DNA from 3 places in the Luteibacter sp. PvP120 genome. Region 1 is predicted to be linked to each of the others. Evidence: predicted binding sites of a transcription regulator. Region 1 holds the regulator's gene; each other region holds the start of a gene.

Region 1 (3,273 bases):
GCAGTGAATTCCTTCATGAGCACACACGTCGATTCCACCCAGGCCGCCGGACTCAACTGGCTTGCCGACCGTCGCCCGACCCGCAGCATCGCGATCGCGGGCGGCAAGGGCGGCGTGGGCAAGACCACGGTGGCGGTCAACCTGGGCATGGCGCTGTCCATGGGCGGGCGCGACGTGGTCCTGCTGGACGCGGACCTGGCCATGGCCAACATCGACGTGCTCCTCGGCCTGCAGCCCACGCGCCACCTGGGTCACATGCTCGAGGGCGAGTGCCGCATCGAGGACCTGATCCTCCATGCCAACCACGGCTTGAAGGTGATCCCCGCCACCTCGGGCGCGCGCCGCATGGCGCAGCTCCCGAACATCGAGCACGCCGCGGTGATCCGCGCGTTCGACGAATACCCCGTGGCCCCCGAATACCTGATCGTCGACACCGCGGCCGGCATCTCCGACAGCGTCTCGATGTTCGCCGCCGCGTCGGACGAGGTGGTGGTGGTGGTCTGCGACGAGCCGGCCTCGCTGACCGACGCCTACGCGCTGATCAAGGTGATGAGCCGCGAATTCGACGTCAACCGCTTCCGCATCGTGGCCAACATGGTCCGCCACGCCCAGGAAGGCCGCCAGCTGTTCGAGAAGCTGGCCCGCGTGACCAATCGCTTCCTGGACGTGTCCCTGGACTTCATGGGCATGGTGCCGCACGACGAGTACCTGCGACAGGCCATCCGCCGCCAGTCGGCCGTGGTCGACGCCTGGCCGAGCAGCCGTTCGGCCGTGGGATTCAAGAATCTTGCCCGGTCGGTCGATACATGGGGTGAACCCGAACCCCGGGTGCAGGGCCGCATCGGCTTTTTCGCCGAACGGAACCACATGGGGGGAGGGCTGCCACTGTGAGTGTTGCAAGCGAATACCTTGAAGTAACAAAGGTTTCGGCCGACCAGCTGGTCAGGACGCATGCCCCGCTGGTGCGCCGGATCGCCTATCACCTGATGGGTCGCCTGCCGCCGAGCGTGGATGCGAACGACCTGATGCAGGCCGGGATGATCGGGCTACTGGAGGCGGCAAGGAATTACTCGCCGACTCGCGCGGCCAGCTTCGAGACCTATGCGGGAATCCGCATTCGTGGCGCCATGCTGGACGAACTGCGCAAGACGGACTGGACCCCGCGCTCCGTCCATCGGAAGCTGCGCGAGGTGGCGGAGGTAACGAGACAGATCGAGAACGAGACGGGTGGCGACGCCGAAGACGCGGAAGTGATGAAGCGGCTGGGCATCGACGCCATGGAGTACAACCAGATCCTGGCCGACGCGGCGAGCGCGCGGTTGCTCAGCCTGACGGCGCCGGAAGGCGACGAAGGCGCGGCGATCGACGTGGCGGACCCGGACGCCGCGGGTCCGGAAGGCAACTTCGAGAAGAACGGCCTGCGCGACGCGCTGGCCCATTCGATCGACGGTTTGCCGGAACGCGAGAAGCTGGTCATGTCCCTGTACTACGATGAAGAGCTCAACCTGAAGGAAATCGGTGCGGTGCTGGGTGTGAGCGAGTCGCGGGTGTGCCAGATCCATGGCCAGGCCCTGATTCGCCTCCGCGCACGCATGTCGGGTTGGAAAGACAAGCAGTGACGGCATCGCGGTGCCGTCGCCGGTAAAGAAAAAAGCGTACGAGGCGGAGAGCAGTTTTGGACAAGAACATGAAGATCCTCGTGGTGGACGATTTTTCCACCATGCGGCGCATCGTCAGGAACCTCCTGGTCGAGTTGGGTTTCACCAACACGCTCATCCAGGAGGCCGAAGACGGCAACGCGGCGCTCGCGCTGCTGCGCGCGCAGCCCATCGACCTGGTCGTCACCGACTGGAACATGCCCAACATGACGGGCATCGACCTGCTTCGCGCCATTCGCGCGGATGCGGCGTTGAAGTCCATGCCCGTGTTGATGGTCACCGCGGAAAACAACCGCGACCAGATCATCGCCGCCGCGCAGAGCGGCGTGAACGGTTACGTGGTCAAGCCCTTCACGGCGGTGACGCTGAAGGAAAAGCTCGACAAGATATTCGAACGACTTGCCGCGGCAGCGGGCTGAGGGAATGACGATGAACACGATGCTTTCCCCCGGCCAGGACGTGGCCCCCCAGTTGCGTGAACTGCTCGATGCCGACGACTCGGCGGCGTTCGAGAAAGCGCTCGACGACCTGATCCGCAGCCGCGAGCAGCACCTGTTCCTGGCGCTGGGCCACCTCGCGCGCGACCTGCACGAATCCGCGCGTCGCCTGGCCTCCGACATCTCCACCGATGGCGTGCCGGGCAACATGAGCGATGCGCGCAAGCATCTGCGTGATGTGCTGGAAATGAGCTCCACGGCGGCCCATCGCACGCTGGACTTCAGCGAGAAGCTGCGTCCGCAGGCTCAGGCGCTGGCCAAGCAGGCCGATGAGATTCTGGTGCTGGATCACGCCGATCCGGCGTTCGGCACCCACGCCACGGCACTGGCCGTGCGTGTCGGCGACTTCGCGCAAAGCTGCGACATCGGGCTGGGCGAGATGGTCGAGGCGCAGTCCTGGCAGGATCTTTCCGGTCAGCGCGTGGCCCAGGTCGAGGCCTTCATGGCCAAGGTCGAATCCTCGCTCGTCGAGCTGGTCCGACTCACCGGTTCGCTCGCGGGCGGTAATGCGCCGGCCGCCGAGAAGGTCAGCCAGGACGAAGTGGACCGGCTCCTCAGCGAATTCGGTTTCTGAGTACCCTATGAGCGTGGAGCTGGACAACGAGCTGCTCAATGTCTTCCTGATCGAAGCGCGCGAATTGCTCGAGAGCCTGGGCGAACAGCTCGTGGATCTCGAAGCCTCTCCGCACGACGTGGAGCTGCTTAACGCGGTGTTCCGTGCCTTCCACACGGTGAAAGGCGGGGCGGGCTTCCTTGGCCTCAACGCCATGGTCGAGCTGTGCCATCGTGGCGAGGATCTGCTCAACGAGGCCCGCAACGGGGTGATCGTGCTGCACGCCGCCTATATGGACGCGCTGCTCGAATCGCTCGACCTGCTCAACGACATGATGCGTGCCGCCGACGGCGGCGTGCCGATCGAGCCCGCACCGCGTTCGCTGCTCGATCGCCTGCTGATCCCCGGTCGCGCCGTGTCCGCGCCGCCGGTGGCGCTTGCCGTGCCGATCTCGGCGGCCGCCACGTCGACGGCGACCGCGGCAGCCCCCGGCCCGCAGAAGCCGTACGACCCGATCGAGGACGAGTTCGAGGCGATGCTCGACGCCGCCCGCACCGATCGCACG
Region 2 (3,273 bases), on a different contig from region 1:
GCCTTGCAGACCAACGGTAACACCCTGGTCGGTCGTATCTCCGACGGCACGAAGTACAGCAAGGTGCTGCCCAGCCTGAACCTCGCCGCCGAAGTGTCCGACAAACAGTTCCTGCGCTTCGGCCTGGCCAAGACCATGGCGCGCGGACGCATCGACGACGAGAAGGTGGCGACCTCCGCGGGTGTCGCACAGGTGACCGAAGGCCCGGCCGCGGGCCAGGTGCTGTGGTCGGGCAGCGGCGGCAACCCGAAGCTGAAGCCGTATATCGCGGTGGGCGCGGACCTGTCGTGGGAAAAATACTTCGGCACGGCCAGCTACGTGGCCGTCGCGGTATTCAACAAGAACCTGCTGAACTACATCTACAATCAGACCACCCTGGACTACGACTTCTCGGGCTACACGAACGACACCCCCACCCTGGTGCCGACCAGCACACGGGGCTCGTTCACCCGGCCGGAGAACGGCACCGGCGGCAAGATGCAGGGCCTGGAGCTATCCGGCTCACTGGAAGGCGGGCTGGTCTCGCGGGCCCTCGACGGTTTCGGCGTGCAGGCCAACTTCTCGCTGACCAACAGCACGCTGCCGGTGAGCGCGGTGTCCAGTATCCCCGGCAGTCCCTCCACCCTGCCCGGCCTGTCGAGGAAGGTCGCCAACCTGGCGCTCTACTACGAAAAGTACGGCTGGTCGGTGCGTGTCGCCGAGCGTTACCGTTCGTCGTTCACCGGCGAGGCCGTGGCCCTGTTCGACCAGTTGGGCTACACCCAGGTGCTGGCCGACAAGCAGACCGACTTGCAGCTCGGCTACGCCTTCGACCACGGGACGTGGAACGGGCTGTCGATCCTCCTGCAGGTCAACAACCTTACCGATTCGCCGATGAAGACCCAGCAGATCCTCAGCCTGCCCAGCGGCGTGAAGGTGGCCCGGCCGCTGGAGTTCGATACCTACGGGCGCACGGTGATGTTCGGGATCAACTACAAGCTCTAGGCCTCCGCGGAGGCGATGCGGTCGAGGCGTGCAGCGTAGCAACCGTACGCCGCGTAGTGCGCGTGGATATAGCGAACGGCATCGTTGGCGAACAGCTGCCGCACCGCCTCCGTCACCTGCGTGCCGGCCACGAGCAGGGCCTGGGCGATGTGTCCGCGCGCATCGAAGCCGCGCAACGAAAGCTGCCGCACACGCATCACCTCCGGCACCTCATCCACGGCGTCATAGGCCTGCGTGGCGCCTTCGCGCACGAAGATCGCGTGGCTGGCGCGATACGGACCGGCGATCGGCTGGTGTTCGTAGTTGAGCAGCAGCAGGGTCTCACCCCGGTGCGCCGCGCGTAGTTCGACGCGCTCGGGGTAGCCCGTGTCGTCGGTGGCGATGACGCGCAGCGCGCCTTGTGCGGCCAGTGAAGCGTCGTCGAGGCCGTAATAGGGAACAAAGGGCGCGGGATCGAGACCGCGGATGCGAAAGACCATGGGACTTTTTCCGGTGGTGGGCACGGTGCCATCCTGCCCACCGAGGTCGCCGCGTGCCATCCGGATCTTGTCGCCGGGCCTGCCCCCAAGCCGAACCCATCAGCGCCTTCACATGGCTTTGCTTTCACCTATGACCCTGCATTTGATCCATGTGAAGGCCGGTCACGCAAAAACAAGCTCAAGTTTGCCGATTTTGAGGCGATAAAACGTCTACTCACACAGATCGAGAGACGTCATGGGCACGAACGCGAGCGAGACGCTGGAACTGAACGACCTGAAGGCGATGAACGACGCGCTGCATCGTGTCCAGGCCATCATCGAGTTCGACCTGCACGGCACGGTTCTGACCGCCAACCAGAATTTCCTGGACGTGCTCGGTTACACCTCCGATGCCGTGGTCGGGAAACACCATCGTCTGTTCTGTGAGCCCGCTTTCGCCGCCAGCGACGATTACGCGACGTTCTGGCAGCGCCTTTCCGCCGGGAAGCCCGAGGTCGGCGAGTTCAAGCGTATCGGCGCAGACGGCCGTGAGGTCTGGCTCAGTGCCTCCTACAACCCCGTCTTCACTGCCGAGGGCAAGCCATACAAGGTCGTCAAGTTCGCCACCGAGATCACCACGCTGGTGGACAGGTCCGCGGAACTGGACGGCAAGATGACCGCGCTGGACAAGTCCCAGGCCGTGATCGAGTTCGACCTCGGCGGTCACGTGATCGCCGCCAACGCCAATTTTCTGGCTGTGGTCGGTTACACGGCAGACGAGCTCATCGGCCAGCACCATCGCAAGCTGTGTGACGACGCCTATACGTCGAGCCCGGAATACGCGGCGTTCTGGGAACGGTTGCGCCGTGGTGAATTCGACTCCGGTCGTTACCGCCGGCTGGCCAAGGGCGGCCGCCGGGTCTGGTTGCAGGCCAGCTATAACCCCATCTACGACGGCAACGGCAAGCTGCAGAAGATCGTGAAGTTCGCCGCCGACGTCACGTTCCAGGGTGAGCTGGAAGAGCTGGTCAAGCGGCGTGCCGAGGATTTCTCGTCCGCGTCGACCCAGATCGCCCAGCAGTCCAACGACATGGCCGCCGGCGCCCAGCTGCTGGGGGCGACGGTGGAGGAAATGAACGCCACCATCGAAGAGCTGACCGCGTCCATCAGTTCCATTGCCAGCAACGCGCAGAGCGCCGACCGGCTGGCCAAGGACACGCAGCAGGAAGCCGAGCGCGGCGCCAAGGCACTGGAAAAATCCATCGAGTCGATGGATCTGATCAACAAGTCGTCGGAAGACATCGGCGACATCAGCAAGGTGATCGGCGAAATCGCCAGCCAGACCAACCTGCTGGCCTTCAACGCGGCCATCGAAGCGGCACGCGCGGGCGAGCACGGCCTGGGCTTCTCCGTGGTCGCCGACGAGGTGCGCAAGCTCGCCGAACGTTCCTCGCAGGCCGCCAAGGAGATTTCCAAGCTGATCGCCGAGTCCACCAAGCGTGTCTCGCAGGGCAGCCAGATATCGAAAGAAGCCTCGGCCGCGTTCGACAAGATCCTGTTCGGCGTGGTGAACACGACGCAGGCCATGTCGGAAATCTCCTGCGGCGCCGAGGAACAGGCCGTTGCTGCGCGGGAAGTCGCCACGGCCGTGCAACATATCGCCGAGGAAACCGAAAAGACGGCGGCGACGTGTGACGATATCGCCCGGGCGTGCGGTGGACTGAAGGAAGGCGCAGGCGAGTTGAGTGCCACTGTCAACAACTTCGCCACCTGACGCGCCATGTTCGATACCGAAGCCATCGTCGGTCCCGCCACCCGTGAAGCCCTGTTT
Region 3 (3,273 bases), on a different contig from region 1:
ACAGCCATTCGGCAGTGACGCCATGGTCCGGATGGATGGCCACGCCGACCACGGCGCGCCCGTGCCAGGGGCGCTCGCCGCGCAGCAGCGCCTTGTCGAACGCGGCCACGATACGCGTGGCGGCCAGCAACGCATGCGTGCGGTTACGCACCATCGGCAGCACGACGACGAAGGTGTCGTCGCCGGCGACGAACACCGTGTCCACGTGGCGCACCGCGTCCACGATGCGCTCGCGCGATGCCAGCATCACCTCGCTGCCGAAGTCGTAGCCGAAGCGAAGCTGCGCCTCGCGCATGCCTTGCAGGCGCACGATCAGCACCGCGCACGGGCCCGCATCCACCGACGACCTGTCGAGGATGGCCTGTACCGCCGGCAGGATGTGCGCCCGCTCGTTCATGCCGTGAAATATTCCCGTGGATCGATGCCGTAGGCATTGGACGGCAACGTACGCAGGATTTCCCGGCGTACCACATCCACCTGGCGCATGAGATCCACGATCAGGAAATCGTCGAGGTGGCTCTTGTCCGGCCGCGTGAGGATAGCCACGCGTGGCTGCAGACGCCGCGACTGGTTCTGCACCATCACGATCGCCACCTCACCGGTGTTGAGTTCCACCAGGGTGCCGGTGGGATACACGCCCAGGCACGCCTGGAACTGTTCGACCAGCTCGCCCTGGAACCCATGGTCGCGGCCCTTGTACAGCTCGCGCAACGCCGTGTGCTGGGACACCGCTGCCCGATAGGGCCGCGGCGTCGACATCGCGTGGTAGGTATCGATGATCGCCGCCATGCGGCCGGCCAGGGGGATCGAGGTGCCGGCCAGGCCGGACGGATAACCGGAGCCGTCGAAGCGTTCGTGGTGGGTCAGCACCATGTCGCGCACCTCGTCGTCGAGGACGCCCGAATGATCGAGGATGGCGACACCCTCGCCGACGTGCTGGCGGGCGAGATCCCATTCGTCGTCGTTGAGAGGGCCATCACGACCCAGCAGCTCTTCGGGCAACTGCGACTTGCCCACGTCCATCAGCAGGCCGCCCGCCGCCAGGCTGACGATGGCGTCGCCTTCGAAACCCATGTGGCGACCGAAGGCGGCCGCCAGGGTGCTGCATCCGATCGCGTGCTGGTAGGTATAGCCGTCCCGTCGGCGCAGGCTCTCGATCCAGAAGAAGGCATCGCCACTGCGCAGGACGCTTTCCACCATGGGGCGTACCGCGTTCTCGATGGCCTGCGGTTCCACGGGGCGGCCCTGACGGAGGTCATCCACCATCTGGATCGCGAAATCGGCCACGGTGTCGTACGCCGCCCTGGCGCGCGGCATCTCGTCGTCGAACGACGCGGTGTCGGTATAGGCATGGCGGCTGACCAGGCGCGTGCTGGTAGCCGGCCGGACGACGACAGCCGGCTTGGCCTTGGCCACCACGCTGGGCGGCCTGAGCGAACGATCCGGGCCGACGTGGCGCTGCGTGTCCACGAACACGTATTTGCAGAACCGGCTGAGCGATTCGATGTCCTCACGGGACGTGATGGGCAGGCCCTGCAACGGGAAGGGGGTGTCCGACCAGTCGCAGTCCAGGCGACTGACGTACATGCCGATCTCGAGATCGGTCACGAAGACACGTCGTTCTACCAGGTCATACGCCACGTTTTCCCTCCTTTCTCAACGGTATTCTCGACGCATGTGAGATCCCTGTCGGGTGCGTCGCCGAACGAGCGGCGGACTCTACCGTGTCACGCGCATCGGGTGCTTAACGGCGCGTCTGGCCGATTCTGTAGGTACACGAACGTGAAGGCGGACTTCACATCCTGTCAGGTTTTCGCGGGTACACCGGTCTCATGTATCAGGTCATGCCGACCGGGAGAAAAAGCCATGTCTCGTCGTTCCCTGTTGCCCGCGCTGCTCGTCGCCCTCACCGCCTGCTCGGCCGCGTCCGCACGTGACGAAGGTGTACGACTGCCGGCGCCTGCCGTGGATGCCACGCCGGCCTCGGGCGAGGCTACCGCCGTCTTCGCCGGCGGCTGTTTCTGGGGCGTGGAGGGCGTGTTCCAGCACGTGCGCGGCGTGAAAAGCGTTCGCACGGGCTATGCCGGTGGCGATGCGCAGCATGCCAACTACGACGATGTGAGCGAGGGCGATACCGGCCACGCCGAGTCGGTCAAGGTGGTCTACGACCCCACCCAGGTCACCTACGGCCAGCTGCTGCAGGTGTTCTTCTCGGTGGCGCAGGACCCCACCCTGCTGAACAGGCAGGGACCCGACAGCGGCACGCAGTACCGCTCGGCCATTTTCTACAACTCGCCGGATCAGAAGAAACTGGCCGAGGCCTACATCGCCCAGCTCACCGCGGCCAAGGCGTTCCCCAGCCGCATCGTCACGGAAGTCGCCCCACTGAAGGGCTTCTACCTGGCCGAGGCGGAGCACCAGGACTACATGCGCCTGAACCCGGATGCCATGTACATCGCGATCAACGACCGCCCCAAGGTGCTGGCCCTGCAGCGGATCTACCCGGAGCGGTACGTGACCTCGTGGGCCAACGGGCGCTGATTACAGCATCGGCAGGTTGAGGCCCTGCTCCCGGGCACAATCGATGGCGTCGGCATAACCCGCGTCGGCGTGACGCATGACGCCGGTGCCGGGGTCGTTCCAGAGCACGCGGGCCAGCCGGCGGTCGGCGGCTTCACTGCCGTCGGCCACGATGACTACGCCGCTGTGCTGGCTGTAACCCATGCCGACGCCGCCACCGTGGTGCAGGCTGACCCACGTGGCGCCGCCGGCGACGTTGAGCATGGCATTGAGCAGCGGCCAGTCGCTCACCGCATCGCTGCCGTCGCGCATGGCCTCGGTCTCGCGGTTGGGGCTGGCGACCGATCCGGAATCCAGGTGGTCGCGTCCGATGACCACGGGCGCCTTCAGTTCGCCATGGCGGACCATCTCGTTGAAGGCCAGCGCCAGGCGATGCCGCTGGCCCAGGCCGACCCAGCAGATGCGGGCGGGCAGGCCCTGGAAACTGATCCGCTCGCGCGCCATGTCCAGCCAGCGATGCAGGTGCGGATCGTCGGGGATCAGCTCCTTGACCTTGGCGTCGGTCTTGTAGATGTCTTCCGGGTCGCCGGACAGGGCCACCCAGCGGAACGGGCCGATGCCGCGGCAGAACAGCGGACGCACGAACGCTGGCACGAAACCAGGGAAGGCGAACGCGTCGGTGAGCCCTTCATCCTTGGCCATCTGGCGGATGTTGTTGCCGTAGTCGAAGGTCGGTACGCCCTGCCGGTGGAA

The links. Region 1 encodes FliA, which starts transcription of late flagellar genes. Its sites were predicted from a motif close to TAAAGTTTNNCNNNCNNNGGCCGATAA; they were not measured.
Region 2: the regulator FliA is predicted to act here: its motif matches at 1,642-1,668, upstream of ACVKN3_RS01840 (methyl-accepting chemotaxis protein).
Region 3: the regulator FliA is predicted to act here: its motif matches at 1,745-1,771, upstream of ACVKN3_RS10475 (HD-GYP domain-containing protein).

The regions. Positions count from the first base shown of each region.
Region 1 covers NZ_JBSRXP010000005.1:83,009-86,281, forward strand. The annotation lists gene ACVKN3_RS11665 (P-loop NTPase) at 16-891, shown strand; gene ACVKN3_RS11670 (RNA polymerase sigma factor FliA) at 888-1,619, shown strand; gene cheY (chemotaxis response regulator CheY) at 1,676-2,077, shown strand; gene ACVKN3_RS11680 (protein phosphatase CheZ) at 2,088-2,729, shown strand; gene ACVKN3_RS11685 (chemotaxis protein CheA) at 2,737-3,273, shown strand, end outside.
Region 2 covers NZ_JBSRXP010000001.1:503,470-506,742, forward strand. The annotation lists gene ACVKN3_RS01830 (TonB-dependent receptor) at 1-984, shown strand, start outside; gene ACVKN3_RS01835 (DUF1203 domain-containing protein) at 981-1,463, opposite strand; gene ACVKN3_RS01840 (methyl-accepting chemotaxis protein) at 1,699-3,216, shown strand; gene ACVKN3_RS01845 (CheR family methyltransferase) at 3,223-3,273, shown strand, end outside.
Region 3 covers NZ_JBSRXP010000004.1:243,351-246,623, forward strand. The annotation lists gene ACVKN3_RS10470 (putative bifunctional diguanylate cyclase/phosphodiesterase) at 1-397, opposite strand, end outside; gene ACVKN3_RS10475 (HD-GYP domain-containing protein) at 394-1,608, opposite strand; gene msrA (peptide-methionine (S)-S-oxide reductase MsrA) at 1,867-2,541, shown strand; gene hutU (urocanate hydratase) at 2,542-3,273, opposite strand, start outside.